Regions from separate parts of the Arthrobacter sp. 01T419 genome, predicted to be linked through region 2. Evidence: predicted binding sites of a transcription regulator. Region 2 holds the regulator's gene; the other holds the start of a gene.
What was found. The regulator HspR, encoded in region 2, represses chaperone genes until heat shock. The targets are predictions, from matches to a motif close to AAGTTGAGTCNNNNNGACTCAACTT.
Positions count from the first base shown of each region.

Region 1: clpB (ATP-dependent chaperone ClpB) is a predicted target of HspR. The motif match lies at 7,059-7,083, and genes of this name have one in related genera.

Region 1 is NZ_JBFTQF010000016.1:36,802-45,753, forward strand. It holds gene AC1DLO_RS19105 (phosphoribosylanthranilate isomerase) at 1-92, shown strand, start outside; gene AC1DLO_RS19110 (ArsR/SmtB family transcription factor) at 354-704, shown strand; gene AC1DLO_RS19115 (SRPBCC family protein) at 701-1,162, shown strand; gene AC1DLO_RS19120 (hypothetical protein) at 1,324-1,533, opposite strand; gene AC1DLO_RS19125 (hypothetical protein) at 1,553-1,768, shown strand; gene AC1DLO_RS19130 (YccF domain-containing protein) at 2,086-2,487, shown strand; gene poxB (ubiquinone-dependent pyruvate dehydrogenase) at 2,579-4,315, shown strand; gene AC1DLO_RS19140 (DUF1801 domain-containing protein) at 4,363-4,734, shown strand; gene AC1DLO_RS19145 (2-phosphosulfolactate phosphatase) at 4,775-5,554, opposite strand; gene AC1DLO_RS19150 (DUF4031 domain-containing protein) at 5,551-6,420, opposite strand; gene AC1DLO_RS19155 (SRPBCC family protein) at 6,438-6,905, opposite strand; gene clpB (ATP-dependent chaperone ClpB) at 7,119-8,952, shown strand, end outside.
Region 2 is NZ_JBFTQF010000017.1:104,077-113,028, forward strand. It holds gene AC1DLO_RS19845 (NAD-dependent epimerase/dehydratase family protein) at 1-870, opposite strand, end outside; gene AC1DLO_RS19850 (TetR/AcrR family transcriptional regulator) at 1,009-1,776, shown strand; gene AC1DLO_RS19855 (oxygenase MpaB family protein) at 1,757-2,542, shown strand; gene AC1DLO_RS19860 (DUF817 domain-containing protein) at 2,535-3,389, shown strand; gene dnaK (molecular chaperone DnaK) at 3,656-5,533, shown strand; gene AC1DLO_RS19870 (nucleotide exchange factor GrpE) at 5,536-6,198, shown strand; gene AC1DLO_RS19875 (DnaJ C-terminal domain-containing protein) at 6,488-7,456, shown strand; gene AC1DLO_RS19880 (heat shock protein transcriptional repressor HspR) at 7,486-7,908, shown strand; gene AC1DLO_RS19885 (CG0192-related protein) at 7,913-8,548, opposite strand; gene AC1DLO_RS19890 (bifunctional salicylyl-CoA 5-hydroxylase/oxidoreductase) at 8,558-8,952, opposite strand, start outside.

The sequences.
Region 1 (8,952 bases), on a different contig from region 2:
GGGGCGTCGACGTGTCCAGCGGCGTGGAGTCGTCCCGCGGCGTGAAGGACCTCGACCTGGTGCGTGCCTTCGTCAAGGCCGCCAAAGCCTAAGGGCCCACCCACAAACGCTCCTGCACCTTTGGCGCCTTTTCCACAAACGCTCCTGCATCTTTGGCGCCTTTTCCACAAACGCCCCTGCACCTTTGGCGCCTTTTCCACAAACGCTCGCTCACCTTTGCCGCCTTTTTGGCGTGACCCTCCTGCAGATGATGTGAGCGGGCGTCGCAAGAATCTCTTGACAGCCGCCGTCCGGCGTCGCATATTTAACACACCAGCTAATTAGCCGAATGGTTAAATACGAAAGCGCCAACGATGTCCACAGATCGGCTCAGTCTCATCTTCTCGGCACTGGCCGACCCCACCCGAAGGGCCATCCTGGCTCGGCTGTCGGAGGGTGAAGCCACTGTGAACGAGCTTGCCGAACCGTTCGACATCAGCCTTCCCGCGGTCTCGCGGCACCTCAAAGTCCTGGAAACCGCAGGGCTGATCAGCCGGAGCCGGAATGCACAATGGAGGTCTTCCAAATTGGAAGTGGAACCACTGCGCGAAGCCACTGAATGGATGGACAAGTACAGGCGGTTCTGGGATGCCAGCTTTATCCGCCTCGATGCCCACTTACGCAAGATTCAGCACGATTCAAAGGATCCAGGAGTCAAGCAATGAACACGGAACAGCACATTCTCACCATGACCCGCGAGTTCGATGCCCCACGCGAACTCGTCTTCGAGGCCTTCATGGACCCCGATCAGCTCGCGGCCTGGTTCGGGCCTGTAGGTGTTGATTCGCCGCGCAACCGGATTGTCGTCGAACCCAGGGTGGGTGGTGTATGGCAGCTCGTCATGACCTGGGATGAGGACGGCACCGCGAAGGAATCACCCATCGACGCCGTTATCACCGCTTATGACCCGCCCGCCCTGCTGGTCGCCACCCAGAAAGCAGAGCCCGACGCCGGGATCACGCTCTTGCTGGAAATGCGCCTCGAGTTCGAGGTACTGGATGGCAGTCGGACGCGACTTCACCTCACCCAGGGCCCCTTCGACTCTGATGAATGGGTGGACATGACCCGTGAGGGGTGGGGCACCTCGTTCACCAAGCTGGACACTTTGCTGGTGCGGGCATAAGGAAGCTGGCTGAAGGCGCCCGAAGTCAACTTGGAAGGTCGGGGGCCATTCGGGCTACACTCCACGGCGGGGACAGAATGCCATTGCCTCCGGGGACGGAACGGTTCCGGAGGCAGACGATCAAGCAGAATGCGACCTTTGAAAATCCTTGCTCAACCTCTTTACGGCCCTATCCGATACCTGACAATCGCCTTTTTTGCCGCTTTGGCATTGTCTGGCTGCTCATCGCAGGCAGGCACCGCCTCGGCGGGCACGCCGTCGCCCCCTTCTGTGGGTGATTCCGCATCCGCAAGCCCGACTCCGTCGTCGGGGCCCTTTGGGGGCTTCGCTTCGGCAGCCGAAATGTGCTCCACCATCTCAAAAGAAGCCACGGGAGCTTCGTTGCTGCCAATGTCTGCGGCGCAGGGAAAGACCGCCGAGCTGGAGCAATACAAGGCCGAACTCACCGCCACGGCAGAGCGCGTCCCCGAAGGTCTCAAAGCCGATTTCACCAACTTGAAGGACACTGCGATTGCAGGTTTGAAAGACCAAACGGTCTACTCAAGCGGCAAGTTCGAAAAAGCGATGGCTCCCGTCACGGCTTGGCTGAGCGCTAACTGCAAGTAATCGGTAGCCCGCAGCCCCCGCGGGCGCTGGCCGGGCTTTGGAGCTCACATAAGTGAGCGAGCGTCCGCGAAAAAAGGCGACATAAGTGAGCGAGCGCTGCGGGGAAACCCGGCGGTGCAACGCTCGCTCACTTTTGGGCCGAAAATTAGGCGCCCTCCTGCAGATCTTCATCTGCAGGAGGGCGCCGCCGCTTGCCCACATATGTGAGTGAGCGCCCGGCAAAAGGGGCACATAAGTGAGCGGGGATCGGAAGATCAGGGGGATCTCAGGGCGAACCCCTAGGCCCCGGACGCGACCTCCAAGGGACAATGGAAGATATGAAAACGCTGCTCAACATCATCTGGCTCGTCTGCGGTGGCTTCGTCCTGGCCTTGGGATATTTCATGGCCGGAATTGTTTGTTGCTTGTTGATCGTCACCATCCCGTGGGGCATCGCGTCATTCCGGATTGCCTCGTACACGTTGTGGCCGTTCGGACGCACAATCATCGAAAAGCCCGGCGGGGGAGGCATCTTCCCGCTCCTAGGCAACGTCATCTGGTTGCTGGTCGCGGGTATCTGGATCGCGATCGGGCACGTGGTGACGGCCTTCGCCATGGCCATCACCATCATCGGGATCCCGCTGGCCATCGCCAACCTGAAGCTCATCCCGGTATCGCTCATGCCGCTAGGCAAGCAGATCGTGCCTAGCAACCGCCCGTTCGTCAGCACCTACCGCTAGCCCTACCGGCGCGTCGGGCATCAGGCGCCATGGACTGTTCCGGAGTAGCGTAGGCCGTGTCTGCACTGCCTCCCCTCGAAAGGAACAGTCCATGTCCGCCGCCAGGAACACTGTTGCCAAGAACATCGTCGCCACCCTCAAAGCCAACAACGTCCAGCGCGTCTACGGGATCCCCGGAGATTCGCTGAATGGATTCACGGACGCGCTCAGGGAAGAAGGCAGCATCCGCTGGGTTCACGTCAGGCATGAGGAAGCCGCTGCGCTGGCGGCTGCGGCCGAGGCAGGGCTGACCGATGAACTGGCAGTGTGCGCCGGATCCTGCGGCCCTGGCAACTTGCACCTGATCAACGGGCTTTACGATGCCAACAAGTCCAGGGTTCCCGTGTTGGCCATCGCCGCGCACATTCCCAGTGAAGAGATTGGCAGCCAGTACTTCCAGGAGACGCATCCCCAGGAGCTGTTCCGGGAATGCAGCGTCTACGTCGAGCACGTCGCCCATCCTTCCCAGATGCCCAGGGTCTTGGAAATCGCCATGCGGACCGCGGTCGAGAAGCGAGGCGTCGCCGTCGTCGTGGTTCCGGGCGACGTTGCCCTCGCGGAGGCGCAGAGCAACAGGACCGCGGTGATCCGGGCCGCCAGGCCCGAGATCCGGCCCAACAGCCAGGAGCTCGCAGAGGCAGCAGACATTCTCAACGCGGCCGCCAAAGTCACTATCCTCGCCGGCGCCGGCACCGCGGGTGCGCACGCGGAGGTCATGGCGTTGGCGGACGCGTTGGGGGCGCCCATCGTCCACGCGATGCGCGGCAAGGAACACATCGAATACGACAACCCTTTCGACGTCGGCATGACCGGTCTTTTGGGCTTCAGTTCCGGCTACCGCGCGATGGAAAGCTGCGAGGCCTTGCTCATGCTGGGCACCGATTTTCCGTACCAGCAGTTCTACCCGGAGAACGCCAAGATCATCCAGGTGGATATCAGGGGCGAGCAGCTCGGCAGGCGCGCCCGGATTGACCTTGGACTCGTGGGCACGGTCAAGGACACTGCGGCGTCCCTGCTGCCTTTGATCGAGCGCAAGGCGAAGAGAACACACCTGAGTGCTTCGCTCAAGCACTACGCCAAGTCGCGCGCCAAACTCGATGACCTGGCCACTCCGGCCAAGGATGGCCAGCCCATTCATCCGCAGTTCGTCGGCAGGTTGGTGGATGAGTTGGCGGCCCCGGATGCCGTTTTCACGTGCGACGTCGGATCCCCCACGGTGTGGGCCGCCCGCTATCTGACCATGAACGGCCGACGCCGGCTGCTCGGCTCGTTCAACCACGGAACCATGGCCAATGCCCTATCGCATGGAATCGGCGCGGCCGCAGCGTACCCCGGGCGCCAGGTGGTGGCCCTGGCCGGCGACGGCGGCCTGACCATGCTGCTGGGCGAGCTGATCACCTTGGTGCAGAACAAGCTCCCCGTCAAAGTGGTGGTCTTCAACAACTCCTCGCTGAACTTCGTGGAGCTCGAAATGAAGGCCGCAGGCTTCGTCAATTACGGCACGGACTTGGAGAACCCGGATTTCGCCAAACTCGCTGAATCCCTGGGAATCCGCGGTTTCCGCGTGGACAACTCGTCCGGGCTGAAAGAGGGACTCGCGGAAGCCCTCGCACACGACGGTCCCGCCCTCATCGATGTCCGCACTGCCCGGCAGGAACTGTCCATTCCGCCGGCCATCAGCGCCGAACAGGTCAAGGGCTTCACGCTGTACGCGATCCGTACCGTCCTCTCCGGCCGTGGCGACCAGCTCATCGATCTCGCGAAGACCAACATCCGCCAGATTTTCTGAGCGGACGCGAGTTACTCTCCCGGGGCCGCTCGCAGCCGAGGAGGCTTATGGTTACTGCCATGGGCAATCGAAATCCGGAAGTGGACACCTGGCTTCAGCAGTACGACAACCCGCACCGCCAATTGCTCGCCCAAATCAGGGAATTCATCCTCGGCGTAGACCCGCGCTTGTCCGAAGCCATCAAATGGCAGGCGCCCACCTTCATTTACAAGGGAAACATTGCCTCATTCTTCCCGCGATCAAAGAAAAATGTCACCCTGATGTTCCACCAGGGTGCATCGCTCGCGGATGAGCTGGGCCTGTTGGAGGGCGACGGCGAAGTCTCCCGCGTTGCGCGGTTTGTGGACGACGCCGATTTCGAAGCGAAGAAGCCGGCGCTCGAAGCCGTGATCCTGGGTTGGATCAAGGATAAGGGCTAGCCGCGAGGGGTCACGGGGTCCTCCGGGCCTTGATGAGCGCTCAGGGTCGCCGAAACGCACCGTCCCTCAACAGGGCGACAGCGAGCCCGGCGTCGAGTTCGGCGGCGATCTCGACGTCGTCGGCGTACCCTGCGCCGATCAACTCCCGGCCGCTAGAGCAGCCTTGCAGGGCTTCGCGGAGCCTGGGCTCGGCAGCGTTGAAAACTGCCATGGCGGCCTCGGCCTCCGGCGAGAAGCCCTCCCTGCCGTCCTCCGGAGTGAAGCCGCCCCGGCCCGCCGCCGCGAGCCCGGCAATGATGGCGCCGGCCCCGATCTGATCCTCCACAGCGGGCCGGAGCGAACCGCCGGGCCATCGCTCACCGGCCGCGATCACCGCCACGACGGCGTCAGGGGACAGCTCGGCCGCCACCCAATCCGCGGTGGCGGCCGCATTGCGCAGTGACACGGCCGCGATGAGCGGAACATCCCGGGCGAGCTCGTAGGCAAGGGCCGAACCGTTGGGCGAAGGCAGCACCACGCGGCTCAAGGCCCGCGCGCGGCGGAGGCTCGACGGCGAGAGGTTCAGTCCGCCCCCGCCTCGCGGACCGGCCAGCTGCGCACCTTGGTGGGCGGCGAATTCCTCCGCTCCCGCGTCCATCCACGGGTAGGGGAAGACCATGGCGCCGCGGTCGACGGCGACGCTCACGCACGTGGTGAAGGAGAGGACGTCAACCACAACGGCAAGATCGGCTCCGGACGCTATGGCGCGGGCGCCGTCGAGCCCCCATTCAAATCTCACCGCGAACGGAAGCTGCCGATGCACCGTCCCCGCCGTGGTCATGACAGTTCGGCCTCCAGGTTGCGTCGAGCGGCGTCCAGCCATAGGCCCTTGGCACGTTCGCTGTGGAAGAGGGGATCCAGGGCGAGCAACTGGCGAACCACCGCGGACCGGCCGGCGGCGAAGTCGGCATCGCTGACGTGGGCGTAATCCTCGCGGACAGCCGTCAAATAGCGGGCGTAAGCCGCGGGTTCCGCACCGAGGATGGAGAGATCGGCGTCGCACAGGAGGGCGCCGGCATGATCGTCCGGCGCGGGGCTGTGCGTCGAGGTCAGCCTGACGAGCCGGGCCACCTCATCGATCACCGGCTCAGGCAGGCCTGCAATGGCGAGCCGGTCCTCGGCCAATTTGGCCGATTGCTCTTCATCCTGCCCGGCGATTCCCTCATAGACAGCGTCGTGGAACCACGCGGCCAAGGTTACCGAGCGCGCGGGAAGCGCGGGGTCAGTGAGGACGTCCAGGGCTTCGAGGACCGCCAACAAATGCGTGCGGCTGTGATACTTCCGGTGTTCTTCGCCCCAGCGTTCCAGGAGCTCGAAACCTAGCTCCTCATGTCCCGGAAGCGTTGAATTCCAGCGCTCCAGCAGGGGCACAGTGAGCGCTTTGCTCCGGTCCCGGGCGGGGATCCGCAAACCACTCGCAATTAGTTTGCGGACCAGAACGCGGGCCTCCACGGGGATGGCTCCGGCGGACAGGAGATCCTGGTAGCGGCGCTCCGGGACGTCGTAGTGGTCGCCGTCGAAGGCACGCTCTGGGATTCCCGCGGCCTTGGCAAAGGCATGCAGTTCCTCAAGCGATGCGTCCGAGACGAGGTGGGAAAACACCGTCCCGTGCGCGGGCCACAGCGGCGGATCAACGTAGACGGCCATGGCCTGTGCCCGACGGGCTACGAGTTCTTCTGGGTGGCTGCCGTTTTGAGGGAGGCCAGGCCTTTTTCGAAGTCGCCGCCCACCATCTTGTCCATGTTCATGAACAGCGCGAAGACTTTGCCGAGGCCCTTGTTTTCACCCGTCATTGTCCAGGTGACGCGGGTGCCTTCGCCCTCGGGGACGAAAGTGAACTCCGTGGGGTTGACGGCCTTCATCGGCTTGGTGAATTCCAGGCGGATATCGATCTTGCCGGGCTCCTCGGAGCCGACGATTTCCATGGTTCCGGTGCCGGCCTTGTTGTTGCCACTCCAGGCATACTTTGCTCCGACGCCGGATTCGTTGCCCGAGTAGCTGCGGCTCAGCTTGGGGTCAACCGCCTCCCAGGGAGACCATTTGGTCCATTCGTGGAAGTTGTTGACGAGGGGGAAGATGTCCGCGGGAGCCGCGGCGATCAGCGCATTGCGGGTGACTGTAAAGGGTGCCATGTGCATATCGTACGGCTGTTTGGCGAGATCGTGGGTCCGGTCCGTGCGCTGCCTTCGGGCACGCAGCGCGCGGACCGGACCCGCGTTTCGACGGTGGACTATGGACACTGGTTTCGCCGTCGGCAAACATGGATCGGGAGGGCCGGTTTGCCAAAGTTGAGCATAGTAGACTCAACTTTGAGAAACAGCCATCTTCCCGAAAGGAGCTCTTCCATGGACGTCAAATTCACCACCAAGAGCCAGGAGGCTCTTTCCGCGGCGGCCATGAACGCCTCCACCGCGGGAAATCCCCAATTGGAGCCGGCCCACCTGCTCAAGGCGCTCATGGACCAGCGCGAGGGCGTCGCCGTCGCCCTTTTGCGCGCCACCGGAGCGGACCCGGACGCGGTAAGCGTGCAGGCGAGTTCGGCGATCAAGGCCCTGCCGTCGTCGTCGGGCAGTTCCGTGCAGCAAGCGCAGCTTTCCCGTCCGTCCATGCAGGCTATTCAGGCCGCCCAGAACGAGGCGGAAAAGCTCGGCGATTCCTTTGTGTCTACCGAGCACCTCCTTTTGGGGCTTTCTGCCGGAAGCGACGCCGTAGGAAAGCTACTGCGCGACGCCGGTGCCTCCCATGAGGCGCTCCTCGCCGCCCTGCCGGGTGTCCGCGGCGACCGTAAAGTCACCTCACAAGACCCGGAAAATACTTTCCAAGCGCTGGAGAAATACGGCACCGACCTGACTGCCGTGGCGCGCTCCGGCAAGCTGGATCCCGTGATCGGACGGGACAGCGAAATCCGGCGGGTCGTCCAGGTGCTGAGTCGCCGTACCAAGAACAATCCAGTGCTCATCGGGGAACCCGGCGTCGGCAAGACCGCCGTCGTCGAAGGGCTCGCCCAGCGCATGGTGGCCGGGGACGTCCCGGAAAGCCTGCGGGGCAAGACCCTGATTGCGCTGGACCTCGCTTCAATGGTGGCTGGGGCCAAATACCGCGGCGAATTCGAGGAACGCCTGAAAGCGGTGCTGGAGGAGATCAAGAACTCCAACGGTCAGATCGTCACGTTTATCGACGAAATCCACACCGTGGTGGGCGCTGGTGCCACGGGCGAAAGTGCCATGGACGCCGGCAATATGCTCAAGCCCATGCTGGCCCGCGGCGAGCTCCGGCTCATCGGTGCCACCACCCTGGACGAGTACCGCGAAAACGTCGAGAAGGATCCGGCACTGGAACGCCGCTTCCAGCAGGTCTTCGTGGGTGAGCCGAGCGTGGAGGACACCATCGGTATCCTCCGTGGCCTCAAGGAACGCTATGAGGCCCACCACAAAGTAGCGATCGCGGACTCCGCCTTGGTCGCGGCCGCAACGCTCTCCAACCGCTACATCTCGGGCCGCCAGTTGCCGGACAAGGCAATCGACCTCGTGGACGAGGCGGCGTCACGGTTGCGCATGGAGATCGATTCCGCTCCCGAGGAAATCGACCAGCTCCGCCGCGCCGTGGACCGTCTCACCATGGAGGAGTTGGCCCTCGCTCGAGAGACTGACGCCGCCTCGGTGGAACGCCTCGCAGCGCTCCGCGCGGACAAGGCGGACAAGCAAGAAACCCTGTCGGCATTGAACGCCCGTTGGGAATCTGAAAAGGCCGGGCTCAACCGTGTCGGCGACCTCAAAGCGAAAATCGATGAATTGCGTTCGGCCGCCGAAAAATACCAGCGCGAAGGCGACCTTGAAGCCGCCTCGCGCATTCTGTACGGCGAGCTACCCGCGTTGGAGCGCGAGCTCAGTGCCGCGGCCGAGGAGGAATCTGCCCGGGAGGCGCGGGGCGAGGCAAAACCTGCGTTGATGGTTGCCGACGAAGTCACAGCGGATGATATTGCCGAAGTCATTTCCGCCTGGACCGGAATCCCCGCAGGCCGCATGCTGCAGGGCGAGTCCCAGAAGCTGCTGCACATGGAAGAAGAGATCGGCAAGCGGCTGATCGGCCAATCCAAGGCCGTGGCCGCCGTTTCCGATGCCGTCCGGCGCGCCCGCGCGGGCATCAGTGACCCCAACCGCCCGACGGGTTCCTTCTTGT
Region 2 (8,952 bases):
CGGCGTCGGTGCCAGCCCGAGCTTGGCCTGGCTTGCCGTGGAATCCATGACGAACGGCCGCTCGAACTGGTACAGCATTTCGGCCAGCTCCCGCATGTCCGTCGAAATCAGGCCGAGGGTCCGGAGTAACCAACCGGGAATCACGCTCAGCTTCGGTTCCGGAACGCCGGCCGAGCGTGCGAAGTTTCCCGCGATTTCCCGCATGGTCAAGGCCGGCCCCGTGGGAGCGTGCAGCACCGAGTTCCAGAGTTCGGGCTTCTGCGCGGCAGCGATCATGGCTGCGGCAAGATCCGGGACGTAGGTGAAGGCATGGGGCTGATCGGCGCTTCCGAGGACCTGAACTGTTTTCCCCTTGAGGACCAGCGGGACCATGCGCTCGCCGGCGTGAGCCAAACGAACCCGTGGCCCGAAGAAGTCCCCCGACACGACGCTGACGGTATTCGCCGGGTGAGCTTCCCGCGCCTTCAGCAGGGCGGAACGGATCCCGCGCTTGCCGCCAGCCGCTTCGCGCGGGCTGCTTTCAGTGATGGTCTTGTCCGGTTCGCTGTAGGAGTAAAGACTTTCCGGGAAGACGACGACGGCGCCTGCCGCCGCAGCGGCGTCCATCACCACTTGCTCTGCTCCAGGAAGCTCGGCCGCCCAGGCTTTGGCCCGGTAGGCGGAGCCGTGGATGCAGTGGAAGACGGCCGTGGCGCCGGCGAAGGCTTGCGCCAACTTGGCTGGGTCCGAGACGTCCACGCGGAGCTTCTCGACCAGCGGGTGGTCGGGGCCGCTGGCTGAGCGCGTCAGGACGCGCACCTGTTCTCCGAGCTCCGCGAGTTGCCCGGCAATGGTCCAGCCGACGGGGCCCGCTCCTGTGACGACGTACATGGTGATTCTCGCTTTCTGGATGGGAATTTGTAACCGAGAGCACTGCTCTCTGAATTCAGGATGAGTCCTCTCGGGGCACGTGTCAAGAGCACTGCTCACATTTGTTGCCACTGCTCTCATTTGTGGCATGCTGGATACATGGACCTCCCTCCCGCCGCAGCGGCCAAACAATCGACTCCGCGCGAACGAGCCCGGGTCCAGACCGTTGCGGACATCATCCGGCTGGGCCGCCAGCACCTTGCGCTGCATGGTGCCGCGGGCTTGTCCCTCCGGGCTGTCGCTCGGGATCTTGGCGTGGTGTCCTCCGCCGTTTACCGCTATGTGGAGAGTCGCGATGAACTGCTGACCCTCTTGTTGATTGACGCTTACGGCGAGCTGGGCGACGAAGTGGACGCCGCCGTCGACGCCCTGCCCGAGGGCGATTACCGCGGCAGGTTCCTGGCGCTCGGAAGGGCCGTTCGGAAGTGGGCCCTGCGCGAGCCCGCCAGCTATGCCCTCCTGTTCGGCAGCCCGGTCCCCGGCTACCAGGCGCCAGCCGAGCGCACCACGGAACCCGGAACGCGAGTGATCTACCGGATGGTGGGGATCTTCGACGCCGCCCATCGCGCAGGTGCCCTGTCCACGGAAGTGGCGCCCGCCGTCGTCGTTCCTCCTGCCCTTGCCACGGACCTGGCGGCCATCCGCGCGGAACTGGGCCTGGCAGTGCCGGAGCCTGCGTTGGCCCGAGGCGTGCTGGTGTGGACCTCGGTTTTCGGCGCAATCAGCTTCGAGGTGTTCGGCCAATACGGGGCTGATACCTTCGCCGCGCGGGACGAGCTGTTTGAGCACCAACTCGAGGTCCTGCTGGGGATCGTGGGGTTGCAGGCGCCGACGGTAGAGTATCTAGATGGCTCGAGGACTGGCTGACATCGGCGCGGAGGGCGTTTTGCTCGCCGGAGCCGGCCGCGCCGTCCTGATGCAGATCGCCAATCCGGCGGTCGGTCATGGCGTCGCCGAGCACAGCAATTTCGCCGAACGGCCATTGGACCGGCTGCGCGCCACCCTGACGTACGTCTATGCGGTGATCTACGGCTCCGAAGAGCAGCTGGCCGCTGTGCGCCGGACTGTGAACCGCGCTCACGCCCCTGTTCGCCGGGCTGCCGATGGTGCATCGAAGGGGTACGACGCCTTTGACGCGCAATCCCAGTTGTGGGTGGTGGCGACCCTCTATGACACCGCCGTCACCGTCTACGAAAAAGTCCATGGAACGCTCGACGACGACACTGCCGATCGCATCTATCGTGAGTATGCGCGGATCGGCACAGCCCTGCAGCTTCCCGCCGAGCTCTGGCCCGCCGACCGCTCGGCCTTCGCGCGCTATTGGAACGAATCGTTGGGGAACCTGGAACCGGATGCGGCCGCCCTGAGGGTTGCCCGGGACCTGCTTTACCCGACAAGCGGGCCGCTCTTATTGCGCCTGACCATGCCGTTGGCCCGCTTGCTCACGGCAGGCCTGCTGACGGAACAGCTTCGCGAGGGTTTCGGGCTGCCATGGGATGCACGGCATCGGCGCGGTTTTGATGGCACCATGCGCCTCTTGGCCCTTGCTTATCCGAGGTTGCCGGAGAAGGTCAGGCATTGGCCGAAGAACTACTATCTTGGCCAGCTCGGCCATCACCGCGCCGATGCGTGAACTCACCGCGGTAGAGGAATTTATCGATGGGAGTGCAAGCCGCTTCCTGGACCACGCGCCTGCCCGGGGCGTCCGAACCAAGCTCACGGAATTCGCGGTATTCGGCCTCAAGCAGGCATGGGCGTGCATCTTCGGTGCTTCGCTCCTCGCCGTCATTTTCGGTGCGCACCTTTGGTATCCAGCCGGCGCCGGACTGGCCCGGAACGATTTCCTGACGATTGCCGCCGTCGTGATCCAGGTCCTGATGGTCGCCACGAGGCTGGAAACTTTGCGCGAGCTCAGGGTGATCGTGCTCTTCCACCTTGTGGGGACGGTCATGGAGTTGTTCAAGACCGACGTCGGCTCGTGGTCATATGAGGCGGAGGGCGTCCTTCGGGTGGGCGCCGTTCCACTCTTCAGCGGCTTCATGTATGCCGCGGTCGGTTCGTACATGGTGCGCGTCTACCGGGTTTTCGACCTGCGCTTCTCCAGATATCCGCGGCGCTGGATCACCGCGATCCTGGCCGCCGCCGTCTACGTGAACTTCTTTTCGCACCATTACATCGTCGATGCCCGCTGGATCCTATTGGCCGGCGTCGTGGTGATCTATGGCCGGTGCGTCATGTACTTCCGGGTGTTCCGGCGCCGGTTCCGGATGCCGCTGATCGTGGCATTCCTGCTGGTGGCGCTCTTTATTTGGATAGCCGAGAACATCGCCACATGGTCGCACGCGTGGCTGTATCCGAGCCAGTTGGATGGCTGGCATTTGGTGTCCGCCGACAAACTTGTCTCGTGGTTCCTCCTGATGATCATCTCCGTGGTGCTGGTGGCATGGGTCTACAAGCCGATGCCGCCAGCCTCCGCCTGACGGAACACCCGCCGTCGACATCGCCGGAACGCTGCGGAGTCGCCGGAGCGCTCACGCGAACCGGCACTGTTCCCGCGAGTTCGACGTCGGCCCTCAGGTTGAGCGTACTCGACTCAACTTTGGATTGACTTTGAGCGAGTCCTGAGTACAGTTGAGTGGAGAACGCTCAACTAGCCGAATGTTGAGTGCTTCCCGGCTCCGGACCCCTCGATGGGTTGAGGTAGCGGGTGAAATCTCGATCGTCGGCCATTGAAAGGAAGCAACATATGTCACGCGCTGTAGGTATCGACCTCGGAACCACCAACTCCGTCGTCTCTGTTCTCGAAGGTGGCGAGCCCACCGTCATTGCCAACGCCGAGGGTGGCCGCACCACGCCGTCGGTCGTTGCATTCTCCAAGTCCGGTGAAGTCCTGGTTGGCGAAATCGCCAAGCGCCAGGCTGTCAACAACATCGACCGGACCATCGCCTCCGTCAAGCGCCACATGGGCACCGACTGGAGCGTCGCCATTGATGACAAGAAGTACACGCCGCAGGAAATCTCCGCGCGCATCCTCATGAAGTTGAAGAACGACGCCGAGTCCTACCTCGGCGAAAAGGTCACCGACGCTGTCATCACCGTCCCGGCCTACTTCAACGACGCCGAGCGCCAGGCCACCAAGGAAGCCGGCGAAATCGCTGGCCTTAACGTCCTGCGCATCGTCAACGAGCCCACCGCGGCTGCACTCGCCTACGGCCTGGACAAGGGCAAGGAAGACGAACTCATCCTGGTCTTCGACCTCGGCGGCGGAACGTTCGACGTCTCCCTGCTGGAAGTCGGCAAGGACGAAGACGGCTTCTCCACTATCCAGGTCCGCGCCACTGCCGGCGACAACCGCCTCGGCGGCGACGACTGGGACCAGCGCGTTGTTGACTACCTGCTGAACCAGCTCAAGGTCAAGGGCATCGACCTCTCCAAGGACAAGATCGCGCTGCAGCGACTGCGCGAAGCCTCCGAGCAGGCCAAGAAGGAACTGTCCTCCTCCACCAGCACCAACGTTTCCCTCCAGTACCTCTCCGTCACCCCGGACGGCCCGGTCCACCTGGACGAACAGCTGACCCGCGCCAAGTTCCAGGACCTCACCAAGGACCTGCTGGAGCGCACCAAGAAGCCGTTCCACGACGTCATCGCCGAAACCGGCATCAAGCTCTCCGACATCGACCACATCGTACTGGTGGGTGGCTCCACCCGTATGCCCGCCGTCTACGACCTCGTCAAGGAACTCGCCGGCGGCAAGGAGCCCAACAAGGGCGTCAACCCGGACGAAGTTGTTGCCGTTGGCGCAGCACTGCAGGCCGGTGTCCTGAAGGGCGAGCGCAAGGACGTTCTCCTGATCGACGTCACCCCGCTGTCCCTCGGCATCGAAACCAAGGGTGGCGTCATGACGCACCTGATCGAGCGCAACACGGCTATCCCCACCAAGCGTTCCGAGACCTTCACCACCGCTGACGACAACCAGCCGTCCGTGGCCATCCAGGTCTTCCAGGGCGAGCGTGAATTCACCCGCGACAACAAGCCGCTGGGCACGTTCGAACTGACCGGCATCGCCCCCGCACCGCGCGGCGTCCCGCAGGTCGAGGTCACCTTCGACATCGACGCCAACGGCATTGTCCACGTCTCCGCGAAGGACAAGGGCACCGGCAAGGAGCAGTCGATGACCATCACCGGCGGCACCGCGCTGTCCAAGGAAGACATCGACCGCATGGTCCGTGAAGCCGAGGAGCACGCAGCCGAGGACAAGGCCCGCCGCGAGGCTACCGACACCCGCAACACCGCCGAGCAGCTCGCCTACTCCGTGGACAAGCTCATCGCCGAAAACGACGACAAGCTGCCTGAAGAGGTCAAGACCGAGGTCAAGGCCGACGTCGACGCCCTCAAGAAGGCCCTCGAAGGCACCGACGACGCAGCAGTGAAGACCGCTTTCGAGAAGCTGCAGCACTCGCAGTCCAAGCTCGGCGAAGCGATCTACTCGCACGCAGGTTCCCCGGATGGTGCAAGCAGCGCCGCTGGTGCTGAGGGCGCTCCCGCCGGTGCCAAGGCTGGTTCTGCCTCCGGCGATGAGGACATCGTCGACGCCGAGATCATCGACGAAGACGAAAAGAAGTAAGCATGCCTCACCACGGCAACGAAGCAGAGCACTCACGTTCGAGCAACGAGGGCAACGAACAGCACAAGCCGGTCATACGGGACAACCGCAAGGTCGACCCGGAGACCGGGGCCGCCCGCCACACCCAAGGATCGGCAGCTGATTCCAACGCCTCTGCCACCGAGGGCGATGCCCTGTCCCAGGCTGAGGAAATCCTCAACGGCGTCGAGGTTCCGGCTGAAGAGTCGGTAGCCCCCGGTGCCGCCGCACAAGCAGAGGCCGCGGAACTCCGCAACGACCTCCTGCGCCTGCAGGCTGAGTACGTCAACTACCGCAAGCGCGTCGAACGCGACCGCGCCGTCGCAGGGGAAATGGCCGTCATCGGCGTCCTGAACTCCCTCCTGCCGGTGCTCGACGACGTCGACGCCGCCCGCCAGCACGGCGACCTCGTGGACGGCCCGTTCGCCGCGATCGCCGCCAAGCTGGAGACTGCGCTGAAGACGTACGGCCTGGAGCGCATCGCGGAGACTGGCGTCGAATTCGACCCCACGATCCACGAAGCCCTCATCCAGCAGCCGGGCGAGGACATCGAAGTGGACACCGTCAGCCAAGTGCTGCGCTCCGGCTACCGCTCCGGCGACCGGGTGCTGCGTGCGGCCCAAGTAATTGTGGCTGTGCCTGCTTAGGTCCCGCCTTAGTTGGGCTCGCCGCGCTGGGTGTGCTCACCGTGGCGCTTCGCCGGATATGGGGCGGTGCCCTCCACACCGCCGCCCCATATCCGGCTTCGCGCCCGCTGTAAGCTCGCCTGAGGTGAGATGACAGCAGGCGCGAAGCGAAGCATAGGCCCCGGGAGTGGCATCGGGCCTGCCGGAGCGTGGCGGCTGAAGTCCGTAGGACTTAGCCGCCACGCGAAGGGGCGGGGGCCTATGCATCGCGGAGCGCACGCAACTTAACCAGAAGAAAGAGAGAAGCCGAGTGGCCAGCCAGGACTGGGTTGAGAAGGATTTTTACGCCATCCTTGGTGTCGCCAAGGACGCCTCTGACGCTGACATTAAGAAGGCGTACCGCAAGCTTGCGCGGAAGTATCATCCGGATACCAATTCCGGGGATGCTGCTGCCGAGAAGAAGTTCAAGGACATCTCGGAGGCCTATTCAGTGCTTTCGGATGCCGAGGAGCGTCAGCAGTACGATGCCATCCGTGCCATGGGCGGGGCACGATTCGCTCCGGGGGCAGCAGGACGCGGCGGGCCGGCCAATGGTGGCTTCGAGGACCTGTTCGGCGGACTTTTCGGCGGCGGAGCACGTCAGCCTGCCGGTGCCGGCGGTATCCCCCCCGAGTTCGCCGACCTGTTCGGCGGCGGCTTCGGCGGTGGACAGACCGGCTTCCAGCGCGCCCCGCAAAAGGGCAGCGACCGCACGGCGTCCACCTCCATTTCCTTCGCCGGATCCATCCACGGCACCACGGTGAGCCTGCGCGAAAGCAACGGCAACGTCATCGACGTCAAGATTCCCGCGGGCATCAGGGACGGCCAGAAGGTCCGTCAGCGCGGCAAAGGCAATCCCGGAGCAGCCGGCAACGGGGACCTCATCATCACGGTGAACGTCAAGCCACACGATTTCTTTAACCGCGACGGCGACAACATCCGCATCCACGTGCCGGTGACTTTCGCTGAAGCCGCGTTGGGTGCCAACATCCACGTGCCAACGCTCGACGGCGACTCTGTCACCGTCCGCGTCCCGGCCGGCACGCCTTCCGGGCGCACCCTCCGGGTCAAGGGCCGTGGCGTCAAGACGACGAAGGGCACCGGCGATCTGCTGGTGACAATCGACGTCGCCGTCCCGCAGAACCTTAACAAAGAGGCCGAGGAGGCCGTCAAGGCATTCGCCGCGGCTACTTCCGACGCCGATCCCCGCCACGACCTGGCCGCCAAGGCCCGCTTGTAGCGGCGGCAACACACAGGAGGGACGTCGTCATGGGCATCGACATCAACCAGCCGATCTTCGTCATCTCCGTCGCGGCCGAACTGGCTGACATGCACCCGCAGACCCTGCGCCAGTACGATCGCCTCGGCATCGTGTCGCCGAGCCGAGCGCCGGGTAAGTCCCGGCGCTACTCCCAGCGGGATATCGACCGCTTGCGCGAAGTCCAGCGGCTCTCCCACGAAGGCGTCTCCCTTGAGGGCATCAAACGGATCCTTGATCTCGAAAACCAAGTGGCCGCACTGCAGTACCGCGTGGCCGAGCTGAGCGAGGAACTGCAACGCCGGCGGGGCCCGGTGGAGGCCCGCGTTTTTGCGGCAGGAGCAGCGGGCGACGTCGTCAGCCTGGCCCGCGGGCAGCGCCCCCGGGCGCGGTCCCAGGCAGTTGTCGTGTGGCGGCCGCGTCCGGGGGAGTAGTCCGCTAGGCCTGCGAGAGCGCCGCGAGCAGCACGGGACTGCTTTGATCGGCCCACGTGCCCCGGAGGGCAGCAGAATCTTCCGGACCCTGTGTCCCGAGATCGAGGACACGGTTCACCAGCAGCGTATGCTCACCGGCCTCGATCCGGGTGATGGTGTCCTGGGTGATCGGCGCTGCCGGGCTCAGTGGAGGGACTTCGCTACCCGGCGTTCCACTGCCCTTGACCTTGACGGAGCCCGTACGTGGCTGCAACGCGCCGTCGACCTCCACGAACTGCTGGGCTTCCCGCTGTCCCGTGAGGATGGCGGTGGCCAGGGCAGTGACGTAGACGGGATCGGCGCAGGCGTCGTACACCCACCGCTTGCCCAACACGGAATGTTCCATGGTGCCGAGCAGTGAGCCCTCGGCGCCGGACAATTCCGATCCCCGGTAACTCAACGGAACTTGATAGACCTTGCTGCCGTGGGAGACCAGATGTGTCTCGAGGCCCACTTCGCCGTCCGGATCATCGAAGCGGTACGCGCCAAGGAGCTCAGGCGGGGCGGAGCCATCTTTGGTGAACCATGTCTGGGCGGGCAGGTACTTTTCAATGAGCTCCAATTTGCTGGGACGCAGAGTCGCTCTGTGGATGATAGCCATGCGTCCAGCCTAATTGGCCAGTGCTGGCGCGGAGACTGCTCTGGGGGTCCAGCGCAGGTGCGTGTTGTCGGCGTCGGACTCGGGCTCTTTCAAGAGTGAAAGCCTGGGCCTTACGGCATCCGTGCGGGAGCTCGGCGGTTTGCGTCGGCCCGCCCGGAACTGTGGCACCCATTGCGCGCCGGGGCCCTGGTATTCCTGCTCGGCTGCGGCATGGAGCGTCCACTGGGGGTCGAACAGGTGCGTCCGGCCAAGCGCCACGAGGTCCGCCCGTCCTGCGAGGAGGATGGAGTTGACGTCGTCAAAGCTGGAGATGGCGCCGACGGCGATGACCGCTGCTCCCGCGGGAGCGGCAACTTCCTGGCGGATGCGGTCGGCGAATGGCGTCTGGTAGCTGCGGCCGAAAG